One region of the Paenibacillus sp. GM1FR genome, then DNA from elsewhere that is predicted to be linked to it. Evidence: riboswitches for the same ligand, from Rfam matches in the RefSeq annotation. Region 1 holds a riboswitch; each other region holds the start of a gene.

Region 1 (4,341 bases):
TTACATGCTTGGTGCCGGGATATTGACACTACCTCGAACGACCAGCAAAGCTGTCGGAACACCGGATGTCTGGATTTCCATTATCCTATCTGGATTCATTATCATAGGTGTGGGAATAATTCTGGTTACCCTGTGTCGCAGATTTCCGGAGAAAACCGTCTTCCAGTTCACCCGTGAGATTACGGGCAGCTGGATTGCTTACATACTGGGATTGTCTATGATTATGTATTTCATAGTTATTGCCGCATTCGAAATCAGAGTTATGGCTGAAGTAACTGGGATGTATCTGCTCGAACGCACCCCCACCTGGGCGATTGTGATGGTCTTCATGTGGATCGGTGTATATATGATTTCAGGCGGGCTTGGCGTTATCGTACGCGTGTTTGAGATTATCCTTCCGATTACGATTATTATATTTGTGATTGAAATTTTGCTTAGTAATCAGCTATTCGAGATTGGCAATCTGAGACCCGTCCTCGGTGATGGGATTATGCCCGTTTTCCAAGGGTTGAAGCCTTCACTATTATCTTATACGGGCTATGAGGTGATGTTAATCATGACTGCCTATATGAAAAATCCGAAGAAGAGCAATAAAGCGATGACCTGGGGGATACTCATATCCACTATTATCTACTTGATCACGGTGGTGATGGTTATAGGCAGTTTATCGCTCGATGGCATCAAAACTCGAACCTGGCCAACGCTGGATTTGGTAAGAAGCTTCGAAATCCAGGGTCTGATATTCGAGCGTTTTGAATCCTTATTGCTGGTCATCTGGATTATGCAAATCTTTTCGACTACAGCAATTACACATTACTGCGCTTCGGTGGGTATTCGTGATTTGTTTCGTTCCAAAAAAATCAAAGGCATCATGTACGGCCTGCTGCCGTTCATTTATCTGACAGCAATGATACCCAAAACAGTGGATGATACCTTCGTACTAGGAGATATGCTAGGCAATGTGTCCGTATTTTTGTTTGGCATTTTACCTCTGGTACTACTGTTGTTAAGTCTGATTCGCAAAAAAGGAGGCAAGCATGCATGATTACATTCCGCATGTTGTTACGCTTAGCCACTGTATTATGCATTCTCTTAACGATATCCGGATGTTGGAGCAGTCGAGAGATAGAGGATCTAAGTGTCTACGTTGGTCTCGGGATCGATATCGGCAAAGAGACGGAATTTGAGGAGAACATCGCCAATCAGGGAGGAGGGTACTCCAAGCAGAACAATTTGACGGCCACGGTACAGATTGCTCCCGGTAATTCCAGCAGTCAAAAGAGCCAACAATCCGGTTCGCCTGCTTCTGGTAAAACGTCCTATTCCAATGAACAGCTTACCGGAGATTCCTTGCTGCAAATCTTTCGTCAGTTTGCACTGAGACGAGATCATCCGCTCATCGGACATCATCTGAAGGTTATCGTTGTGTCCAAGGATATCGCCAAAAAGTATGGTCTGGACCAGCTGCTGGATTTTGTACTTCGGGATAACGATATTCGTCCTAACTGTCTGGTGTTGATTAGCCATCATCGCGCTGTTGATGTACTGACTTCAGATGATCCTTCCCGGATTCCAGCATTTTATCTTACAGGTATTACCGGTAATTCATACTTGTCCAATAAAATCCTGGACCCCGTTCTACTCTCCAAATTAGATGCACAAATGCAATCCGGTTCCAGCTTTTTGCTCCAGAATGTACTGAACTTCAATGGAGAGGACAAGTTCTCCGGTGCCAGTATCTTTGATGGGAAAACAACCAAATTCATCGGGGAACTCAGCCAAACGGATCTAGAAGGGCTATCTTGGCTCAGACCTAAAGAAAAAGGAGGTATCTTGAAGACATACAATAAAGCGGGATTCACTGTTGTATATGAAATGAAGAAGAAAAAAACAACAATAATTCCAAAAGTGGTTGGCGATGATATTTCATTCCATGTGAAAACTGAATCCGAAGGCTGGTTGATGGAGGATTGGCGTGCTCCCGAGGAAGAGGAAAAAGGTGCGTATCTCAGTGAATTGGAAAAAGAATTTGCTGAACTTGCCAAACAACAGATTCGACAGTTGTTATACAAACTGCAGCATACCTATAAAGTAGATGTTGCGGATTTTCGGGATAGCTTACGTATCAAAGAACCTAAAACATGGAAAAAAGTCAAAGACGATTGGGATAAAATTTTTAGCACCGTGCCGATCACGTATGAGGTAAAGACCACCATCACGAATCCGGGGTCTTCCACCGAATAACGAGGTGTGCCATATATTATTTAAATGTTGACACATTCATGATAGATCGCTATATTAGTAAAAAATCATTTTCTTATCCAGAGAGGTGGAGGGACTGGCCCTTAGAAACCTCAGCAACAGATCTGAAGGATACTGTGCTAATTCCAGCGGGTGAAAGCCTGATAGATAGGAGCGTTTGTTTTTATTTGTCAGTAACGGCGCACTCTATAGGCAGAGTGGGTCTTTTTTGTTTTTTCTGGATGAAGAAGTAGGGGAGCAGCAGGTATGGAGAACAAAAACGACAAAGGGCATTTTCAGCGGAAAATGCAGGCACGGCATGTGGTCATGCTCTCTCTCGGAGGAGTTATTGGAACGGGATTATTCCTCAGCTCAGGTTACACCATTCAGCAGGCGGGACCACTGGGAACCATTTTGTCCTATCTGATCGGAGCCATCGTTGTATATCTGGTGATGCTCTGTCTTGGTGAACTGTCTGTTCATATGCCAGAGACGGGAGCATTTCATAGTTATGCCGCCAAATATATCGGACCGGCAACAGGCTACACGGTGGCTTGGTTATACTGGTTAACCTGGACTGTTGCGCTTGGCTCCGAATTCACAGCCGCCGGATTGCTGATGCAGCGCTGGTTCCCATCGGTAAACGTATGGATATGGAGCGCGGTTTTTGCACTGATGATCTTTCTGTTTAACGCTCTAACGGTGAAATTTTTTGCGGAATCCGAGTTCTGGTTCTCATCTGTAAAAGTAGTGACTATCGTAATCTTCATTATTATCGGTGGCGCAGCCATGTTTGGGTTCATTCCCATGGCGGATTCTGAACCGGCTCCATTTCTATCGAATATTACCGCATCAGGGTGGTTCCCTCATGGGGCTACAGCGATATTGATGACCATGCTTGCTGTAAACTTTGCCTTCTCAGGCACCGAGTTAATCGGCATTGCCGCCGGGGAGACGGAGAACCCGGAAAAGACGATACCAAAGGCTATTCATACAACGCTGTGGCGTTTGGTTATTTTCTTCATCGGAACGATTATTATCTTGTCGGCCTTGCTGCCCATGTCGGATGCCAGTGTACTGGAAAGTCCGTTTGTAGCGGTAATGGAGCGGGTGGGTGTACCCTATGCAGCAGACATTATGAACTTTGTTATTCTGACGGCGATTCTCTCTGCTGCTAATTCAGGCCTGTATGCATCTTCACGGATGCTCTGGTCTCTGGCTGACAAAAAAACGATCTCTCCATGGTTTGCCAAATTGACCAAACAGGGTGTGCCATTGAACGCACTTCTGATCAGTATGGTTGGTGGTGCGCTGGCTTTGCTGTCCAGTATCATTGCGCCAGGTACCGTCTATATTACACTGGTTTCCATTTCAGGTCTGGCTGTCGTTGCGGTATGGATGAGCATCAGTGCCTCCCAATACATGTTCCGCAGACAATATATCCGGGAAGGACATGCGGTCAAAGATCTGGTCTACCGCACACCACTGTATCCGGTTGTACCAATTGTTTCATTTATATTATGCCTGGCTTCATGCATAGGTATTGCCTTTGACCCGACACAGCGGATTGCGCTGTATTGTGGGGTTCCGTTTATCGCAGTATGTTACGCTGCTTATTATCTGACAGAACGTGTGAATAAGAAAAGAGGACAAGTACATGACGCAAGAACAACAGACTAACCCCATAGAACAGATCCTTCGTGAACATCCGGTCATGATTCTGGATGGAGCGTTGGCTACGGAACTCGAACAGCATGGATGTGATCTCGATGATCCACTATGGTCTGCTCGTGTGTTGCTTGAGAATCCGGATGTTATTGTTCAGGTCCATGCAGATTATTTTCGAGCAGGAGCCGACTGTGCGATTACATCCAGTTATCAGGCGACGGTGGATGGTTTCCGCAAGAGAGGGATCGATGAACAGTCAGCACTGGAGCTGATCCGCAAGACGGTGGAGTTGGCTGCTCAGGCGAGAGATGCCGTATGGGCGGAAGTGCAGAGTGATTTAGTAGGGAGAGAAAGCTCAACAGGTCAGCTTGTAGAAGCTCCTTCGGTACGTGCCGAGACGGTGGAGAATGAGGAGCAAATAACAGAACGTAC
Region 2 (4,341 bases), on a different contig from region 1:
ACAGAAACGAGGTTGAATCCACGTTCTTTATTCTCTGTGTCCAGATATGGTTGGTGTTGGAAGAAGTTTGCATCCAATTTTTTGTCAGCAAGTTGCTGATTGGGTTGAACATAGTCGTTGAATGTAACGACTTGCAGACGGATACCTTGTGCTTCCAGTTCAGGCTTGATGCTTTCCAGAATCTCTGCGTGTGGTGTAGGTGAAGCTCCAACTTTCAATTCAACTGTACGAGGTGCACCTGCTGAATTGTCTGCGCCGCTATCGGCGTCCTTGTTGTTTCCGCAAGCTGCGAGAACCGCAATCAACATAAGACTAAGTAGAGCAAAAGACCATTTTTTCATGTGTAAAACCCCTTCTCTAATCATTTTGTCATGTGGCGTCCGCATTATTGCATAACCATCATGTTATCTATGTGTTATTTCCTGGTGAAAAATGTAACCAAGCGATCTCCAGCCATCTGGAGAATTTGCACTAGAATGATCATCGACACTACGGATATGATCATAATTTCATTTTGATAACGGAAGTATCCATAGTTGATTGCCAGTGTTCCCAGACCTCCACCACCAACCATGCCCGCCATCGCCGTATAGGAGACGAGCGTAACAATGGTGATCGTTATACCCGCAAGCAGTCCAGGCAGCGCCTCAGGCAGTAACACCCGTCTTACAATCTGTCCGGTCGATGCACCCATCGACTGTGCCGCTTCAATGACACCACGATCAACTTCTCGCAACGTCGTCTCCACCAAACGAGCAAAATAAGGAGCTGCTGAAATCACCAAAGGAGGTATAACGCCGAGCACCCCCGTAGCTGTACCGACGAGTATACGAGTGAATGGAATAAGAGCAACAATCAATATGATAAATGGGACTGAGCGCAAAATATTCACAATCAGGGATAGTATAGTGTACACTGCCCGTGACTTAATCGAAGCAGATCGGGCTGTCATGAACAGCAGTACTCCGAGCGGTAAACCTAAGATAACGGTAAACAAGCCTGATACACCCAAAATTTGCAGTGTCTCTATGGAAGCTTTACCAACCTCTTCCCAACGTACGGTTGAAAAATCCATCTAACGAAGCACCTCCACATCAAGTCCCTCAGCGGTTAATTCTGATATCGTCCGATCAATCGCATTTGAATCACCCTCGAACCGAACGGTCAGCTGCCCATAAGGAACCTGTTTGATCGTAGAGATTGTACCTTGCAGGATGGCAAAATCCACGCCTGTTTTACGTACCGTTCTAGACAAAATCGCTTCATACGTTTTGTTACCCAGAAAGGATATCTTCACAAGTTTGGAAGCAGCACCTGCCTGCAATTCAACGCCTGCATTTGCCAGAGCGGTCTCTTCCAGAGCAAGTCCAGCTTCATGGTCACGCATCATGAAGTCCCGCGTAATCGCATGCTGCGGCTTCAGGAACACGTCTGTTACAGGTCCTTGTTCCACAATGCCACCTTGATGAATGACAGCCACCTTGTCACAGATGTTCTGAATGACATGCATCTCATGTGTGATCAGCACAATCGTTAGGTTGTACTTTTCATTAATGTCGAGTAATAACTTCAGGATTGAATTTGTCGTCTGCGGATCAAGTGCCGAAGTAGCCTCATCACAGAGAAGTACATTTGGATCACTTGCAAGTGCTCTCGCAATCCCTACACGTTGTTTCTGGCCACCCGATAATTGAGCCGGATATTTGCTGCTGTGGTGCTCCAGACCAACCAGTGCAAGCATTTCCTTCACTTTGCGATCAATGGCATCCTTGGGTGTATTCACAAGCTTTAGTGGAAAAGCTACATTGTCATATACCGTTGCCGAAGATAACAGATTAAAGTGTTGAAAAATCATCCCGATCTTGCGTCTCTGTTGCTGCAATTCGGTTTTGCTCAGTTCAGTCAGGTTGATTCCGTCGACCCATACCTCACCCTCCGTAGGCCGTTCCAGCAAATTAATGCAGCGAATCAATGTGCTTTTTCCAGCTCCGGAATGGCCAATCACACCGTAGATTTCACCCTTTTGGATGCTCAAATTCAGCTCGGATAACGCTGTTGTAGATTTTGCCCCTTTGCCGTACGTTTTCGTTAAACCTTTTAATTCAATCAATCGCACTTGCCCCTTTCCAAACACCTACATGTATCTTTACCCGATCTAAAGGAAAACTCCCCTTAAGTACAAAAAAAGAGCCCTTTGCAGATACAAAGAGGGCTCTTCACGTGAAAGAATATACCTTCTCATCTGCCAAAATCGTGTCTTGCACCATTTTGTAGGAATTAGCACCTAACATCTATAACGAATGATACATGTATCATGTCATTACAAATCGGTTGCCGGGCTTCATCGGGCCTGTCCCTCCGCCGCTCTCGATAAGAAATATGTTGTTGTAGGATTTTATAAGTTCATGTAGTTTATGCTTTATAATGTGAACGTAACTTCCGAAATATCAGTTATATCCATGTAACATTCGATTGAAACTCAGTATATTCCAAGTATTCCGATTTGTCAAAGGGAATTATTTCTTTTCCATATTTTATTGATATAACTATAAGAGGCTGTTAACGTTTCACAGACCATATCCACGCCCTGACGCATTTCCTGCACATGCTGATTCAGATCCTCCAATTTCACTTTACCTTGCAAGGTCTGGTGTAACTGCCACAGGTCATCGTGCATTTCTGAGTTCATGTAGTGAATTTCCATATTACGTCGCTTGCGCAGCTTGCTCATCGGTTCACGATAAGAGTCCTTGATCTGTATTAATTGCAATGCAAGATCATGATGCTCCCTTGCATAGTCGAACTGCCTTAACACAGTAAAATAAGAAAAATGCGCTTTGGTATTGGAAGTATTCAGCTGGAATATTTCATTTAATACTGTGCCGACTTTATCCAGAATGGCAAAGCAGCGGATAAAGCCATCTTTGTAGAAATACACATAACGTGCATACTCGGCTTTTTCAGTCGCCGTCATATCATCCGTTGAGCCTGCAACGACCTTTTTGCGAAAATGAGCAGCAGCGAAACAGCTTTGCTCCAGTTCATCCAGTGAGGAGATGAGTCCCTGAGTCCACACATACAGTTTCCGATAGTCATGCGTGGGATCATGGTCCACATGCATTTGTCGTTGAAATAGCTCAAGCGTATGCGCCATTGCGTCCATCGCTGCCTTCAATTTACCTTCGTTTATACGTGGCTTTTCCCCCAACAACGTTCGCAGCATATCTAACCTCCTCTTTTCCAAATCAACAAGAATTCATCACCGTAAACGAAACATCATTCATTCCGTGTAATTGCTGCTTGCCATAGGTTGCCCTGATCCCTCTGACATCAAACAAAGTCCACCTGTCCAATGATGTACATATCACTGGATGGTGGACTTTCATATTTAGCCCAAGTACCTTTGAAAAAGAATGGATCTATATCTTAGAAACGATTAGCCGGGCGATGTAGCTTGTACACCAGGAAACTCATATACGTTAAGACTCCAAACAATATGGCGATATCCAGCATATGAGCAAGAGCTACGAACATGTATACTTCCGGACGGTTCATTGTCACCATCATGAAAATACCAATGACTACTTGCATCAGAATAAGAACAACGGATACCACACCCAGAGTACGCATTTCCTTGTTGTCCGGATGATTACGGTAAGCGAAATGACCCAGGATTGCGATAACAATCACGAGCGACGCAGCTGCTGCACGGTGAGCAAAAGCAACCGCTACCCCACCCGAAAGCTCAGGAATAATCTGACCGTTACAAAGCGGAAATCCAGAACATCCACCGGCAGAATCCGTGTGACTCACAAATGCACCTGTGTATACCACGAGATATGTGTAAATGGTGGAGAACCAGACCAGATTCCTGAATTTTTTGCTAACCCGAGGGTATTTATTCAGGCGCTCCAATCCGCCATCTTTGGCCTCCTGCCTTATGCCCAGCGCCATCATTAGAGAACTCGCAAAAGCAATCAGTGCAAAACCAAAATGCAGTGCCATGACTGCTGAAGATTGGGAGAAGACAACGGCAAAAGCCCCCATGATTCCCTGGACGATAACAAATACCAGAGTTAAGAAAGAAAACAATTGCAGGTCACGGCGTGACTTGCCAAACCGCAGAAAAGCAACAAACGAGGCAATGGACAACAGTCCAGCCAGTGCACTTACAGCGCGATGGGAATATTCAATGAGTGAAGCCACAGTATGTGCGGGAACGAGTTTTCCGTTACATAAAGGCCATTCTGTTCCACAGCCAAGGCCTGATTCCGTTTTGGTTACGATGCCTCCACCAAAAGTGGCCAGAAACATGACAAGACAGGTTAATACGGTTAACCA
Region 3 (4,341 bases), on a different contig from region 1:
CCTGAAGCCAGTATTACATAAGGTGTATGGAGGAGAGAAACCTGATGGAGGAAGTCTGGAGCAGGTCTATGAAAGACTGCGCATGATTCGAATCCGCTTCCGTCGGCACGCAGAGACAGAGAAGAATGTTGGTTAATAATCAGAAATGAAAAAAGACGAGGCGTTTCTCCCGGAGGATCGCTTCGTCTTTGTTATTTCATACGAGTTCATACCCAGTCTTTCTTGCGGAAAATGAAGAACATGCTCAGGCCCAGGGTAACCATTAGGCCAATCACAACAAAATAGCTGTATTTCCAGTTAAGCTCGGGCATATTCGTAAAGTTCATGCCGTATATACCGGTAATGACCGTCAGCGGCATGAAGACCGTGGTAATGGCGGTAAATACACGCATGATTTCATTCGCCCGGTTCGCAATACTGGATTGGTAGGCTTCTCGCAAGTTGCCCATCAGGTCGCGATAAGTCTCAAAGGTTTCAGATATTTTTACAGCATTCTCATAGATGTCACTGAAATACTTTTGCAGTTGATCATCGATGAGACGCAGATCTTTTTTATTCAGGGTGTTAATAACCTCTTTCTGAGGTCCAAGCACTTTCTTCAGCCACAGAATCTCACTGCGCAGCCCGATGATTTCATTCAGATGTGACTTTTTGGTGTGCATCAGAATGTCTTCCTCAAGCTTCTCGATCCGTGCTTCAATTCGGTCACCTACGGTGAAATAATTATCAACAATCAAGTCAACCAGCAAATACAGCAGACGATCCGGTGTACTGATTTCCTGTTCCCACAGGATGGGTTTCAGTGTACGCAATTCGCTGACCTTGTGCTTGGTAACACTAATAATGAAATGTCTGCCGAGAAACAGGTTGACCGCACGTAGAAATATCTCTTCATCATCAAAACGGATGCTATTAATCACAATAAAATAATGGTTCTCATAAATTTCAATCTTCGGACGTTGTTCTTCGTCACTAAGACAGTCTTCCACAGCCAGATCATGCATCAGGAACAGCGGCTGAAGTACCGCCAAATCGTCTACGTCTGCATCAATCCAGTAAAATCCTTCCGCTGGTGGAGTCAGCGCCTGCTGAATATCGTCCACCGGAATAAATACACCGTTGTTTACCAACCGGATTTTCATCGTTAATCTACTCCTTCTGCACCCGCCAACTTGGCGGATATTATCATTATGGGCGCAAAAAGAACAAATCAGCCGGTCGGCAGCGGAGCCTGGAGATCAGGGCTGCGTTCACTATATAATCAAACGGAAGTCACGTCCCGCTGCCGGCATGCTGATGTCAATTCTCTATGCAGTTTGTCGGAATTCGGCTGCCAGTCAGGCCTCGGGTCGCCATCCATTTAATATGTCACCTCTCACATAAGGGTTTATAACACCTTGTTTAGTATACCGCTGGTACAAGGTGCTTTCAAGCGCAAAAATGTGTCTATTTCGCGCCCTGAGGCAGTGTATGACAACGGATGATGAACGGTTCCGATCTGGGAAGCAGACATCGAACTGCAACTTGACGTGAGGGCATTAATGTAATAAAGTAGACGGTGAACCATATTAAATTACAATCTAATACAGCGAAATCTTATCAAGAGTAGGTGGAGGGACTGGCCCGATGAAACCCGGCAACCGGCGGTATACCGCACGGTGCTAATTCTTGCAGCGACTAAGTGTCAGGTGGCACTGTTGTAACTGAGAGATGAGAGAGGCGCATATCTATTTTACATATGACCTTTCTCGAAATCCGAGGAAGGTCTTTGTCATATGCCCCGACTTCTCAGCAGTGATTTTCGCTAAGGAACTTGAGGTTGTTTGTAACGTTGGATGAAAGCGCAATTCAATGTTTTTACAAGCTCAAGGCAGTCTATAACTGTATTGATGTGAAGACATCAAGCCAGGGGTGGCTGCATCTATCTATGCACAAGGAGGAGTTAGACTTACTATGCCAATCAAAATACCCGATACTCTACCAGCAAAAGAAGTACTTGAAGGAGAGAATATCTTCGTCATGGATGAAACTTCTGCATATCAGCAGGATATTCGTCCACTCCGTATCGCTATATTAAACCTGATGCCCACAAAGGAAACGACCGAAACACAATTGCTTCGTCTGGTGGGAAACACGCCTATTCAGGTGGATGTCGTTCTTGTACATCCCAAATCCCATACGTCGAAGAATACGTCTCAGGAGTATTTGGATCTGTTCTATAAAACCTTTGATGAGATTGAGCACCGCCGTTTCGATGGAATGATCATTACGGGTGCCCCGGTGGAACAGATGGATTTCGAAGACGTGAACTATTGGAATGAAATCCAGGAGATCTTCGAATGGACCAAAACCAATGTGACTTCAACCCTCCACATATGTTGGGCTTCTCAGGCAGGTTTATACCATCATTTTGATGTACCCAAGGTTGCACTTGATGAAAAGTGTTTTGGCGTTTTCCCACATACCATCAATAAACCACATGTTCCATTGTTGCGTGGATTCGATGAAGTATTCAACGTTCCACATTCCCGTCATACGGAAGTGAGACGCGAAGATATTGAAAAGAATGAGAATTTAGAGATTTTGGCTGAATCCGAGGAAGCGGGGATCTTCCTGGTTGCTACCAAAGACGGCAAACAGATTTTTGCTACAGGACATGCCGAGTATGATCCTTTCTCATTAAAGTGGGAGTATGACCGGGATGCAGCGAAAGGGATGGATATTGCATTACCTAGACATTATTATCCGAATGACGACCCTTCCCGTGTGCCACCAGCTACTTGGCGCGCTCATGCCAACTTATTATTCTCTAACTGGCTCAATTACTATGTGTATCAAGAAACACCTTACGATATTGGCCCGCAAATCTAATCGAGATTACAGGAGGATGCAGCAATGGAAGACAACAAGTTGAAAATCGAAAGCCGCTTAGCACAAATTGGGTCCATCAATGAACCGGTAACAGGCGCCATTAACTTTCCGATCTATCAATCCACTGCGTTTCGCCACCCGAAGCTTGGACAAAGCACGGGGTTTGATTATATTCGTACGACTAATCCAACCCGTAAAGTATTGGAAGAAGCCGCCGCAGCGCTGGAGTCCGGTGATGCAGGATTTGCCTGTAGCTCGGGAATGGCCGCGCTGCAAACGATCTTCGCCATGTTTGGTCAAGGGGATCATCTGATTGTATCGCTGGATCTGTATGGTGGAACCTATCGTCTGCTGGAACGTATTCTGTCCCGTTTCGGCGTAACTGCAAGTTATGTGGACACGAATGACCTGGCAGCACTGGAGAAGGTTCGTCAACCGAATACCAAAGCTGTATTTATTGAGACACCAACCAACCCACTGATGATGATCACCGATGTGGAAGCCGTTGCTTCCTGGGCGAAAAGTTACAACCTGTTGACCATTGTTGACAACACGTTGTTGACTCCATTTTTCCAACGTCCGATTGAACTGGGTGCTGATATCATCATTCATAGCGCTACCAAATATCTGGGCGGACACAATGATGTGCTGGCCGGACTAATTATTACCAAAGGTGAGGTGTTATCTGCAGAGATGGCATTCCTGCATAATTCCATTGGAGCAGTATTATCTCCAAGTGACTCCTACCAGTTGATGAAAGGTATGAAAACGCTGGCTCTTCGCATGGAACGTCATGAGCACAATGCACTTACTATTGCCAAATACTTGCTTGAGCACCCAGCGGTGGTTGAAGTGTATCATCCAGGACTATCCGATCATCCAGGGTATGAGATACAGAATAAACAATCTACCGGTAACACTGGTATCTTCTCTTTCAAAGTGAAGGATGCACGTTATGTTGAACCATTACTTCGTCATATCAAACTCATTGCTTTTGCCGAAAGTCTCGGCGGAGTTGAATCACTCATGACTTATCCGGCAGTACAAACGCATGCGGATATTCCGCTTGAAATTCGTGAAGCCGTAGGTGTGGATGACCGTCTGCTCCGGTTCTCTGTAGGCATTGAACATGCGGATGATCTGATTGCAGATCTCGGCAATGCTCTGACAGCTGCACAACAGGAAGTGGAAGGAGGCGTGCACTCATGAGTGAGTCCAACAACAAGCCCAATTCCGAGTTGAAATTTGATACCAAATTGCTCCATTTTGGTGATGAGATTGACAAAACGACTGGAGCCTCCAGTGTACCGATCTACCAAGCATCAACATTCCATCATTTTGATATCTTCAATCCGCCTCAACATGATTACAGTCGTTCGGGTAATCCGACACGTCAGGCTTTGGAAGATTACATCACATTGCTGGAGGGCGGCGCACGAGGCTTTGCCTATTCTTCGGGGATGGCTGCGA

What was found. A riboswitch is a leader RNA that binds a small molecule or an ion and turns the genes downstream of it on or off. The one in region 1 is predicted to bind S-adenosylmethionine.
Region 2: linked by a shared signal. The riboswitch ahead of PAEAM_RS28870 (methionine ABC transporter ATP-binding protein) and the one ahead of mmuP (S-methylmethionine permease) in region 1 are both predicted to bind S-adenosylmethionine.
Region 3: linked by a shared signal. The riboswitch ahead of metA (homoserine O-acetyltransferase MetA) and the one ahead of mmuP (S-methylmethionine permease) in region 1 are both predicted to bind S-adenosylmethionine.

Annotation. Positions count from the first base shown of each region.
Region 1 is NZ_MKZL01000066.1:201,146-205,486, reverse strand. Features, by position in the region: gene PAEAM_RS30260 (spore germination protein) at 1-1,045, shown strand, start outside; gene PAEAM_RS30255 (Ger(x)C family spore germination protein) at 1,042-2,244, shown strand; SAM riboswitch class I at 2,315-2,416, shown strand; gene mmuP (S-methylmethionine permease) at 2,509-3,921, shown strand; gene mmuM (homocysteine S-methyltransferase) at 3,899-4,341, shown strand, end outside.
Region 2 is NZ_MKZL01000063.1:196,865-201,205, forward strand. Features, by position in the region: gene PAEAM_RS28860 (MetQ/NlpA family ABC transporter substrate-binding protein) at 1-341, opposite strand, end outside; gene PAEAM_RS28865 (methionine ABC transporter permease) at 416-1,075, opposite strand; gene PAEAM_RS28870 (methionine ABC transporter ATP-binding protein) at 1,076-2,110, opposite strand; SAM riboswitch class I at 2,236-2,377, opposite strand; gene PAEAM_RS28875 (Cthe_2314 family HEPN domain-containing protein) at 2,507-3,223, opposite strand; gene PAEAM_RS28880 (COX15/CtaA family protein) at 3,427-4,314, opposite strand.
Region 3 is NZ_MKZL01000059.1:157,076-161,416, reverse strand. Features, by position in the region: gene PAEAM_RS26790 (HRDC domain-containing protein) at 1-136, shown strand, start outside; gene corA (magnesium/cobalt transporter CorA) at 207-1,142, opposite strand; SAM riboswitch class I at 1,594-1,717, shown strand; gene metA (homoserine O-acetyltransferase MetA) at 1,954-2,871, shown strand; gene PAEAM_RS26775 (PLP-dependent transferase) at 2,896-4,080, shown strand; gene PAEAM_RS26770 (trans-sulfuration enzyme family protein) at 4,077-4,341, shown strand, end outside.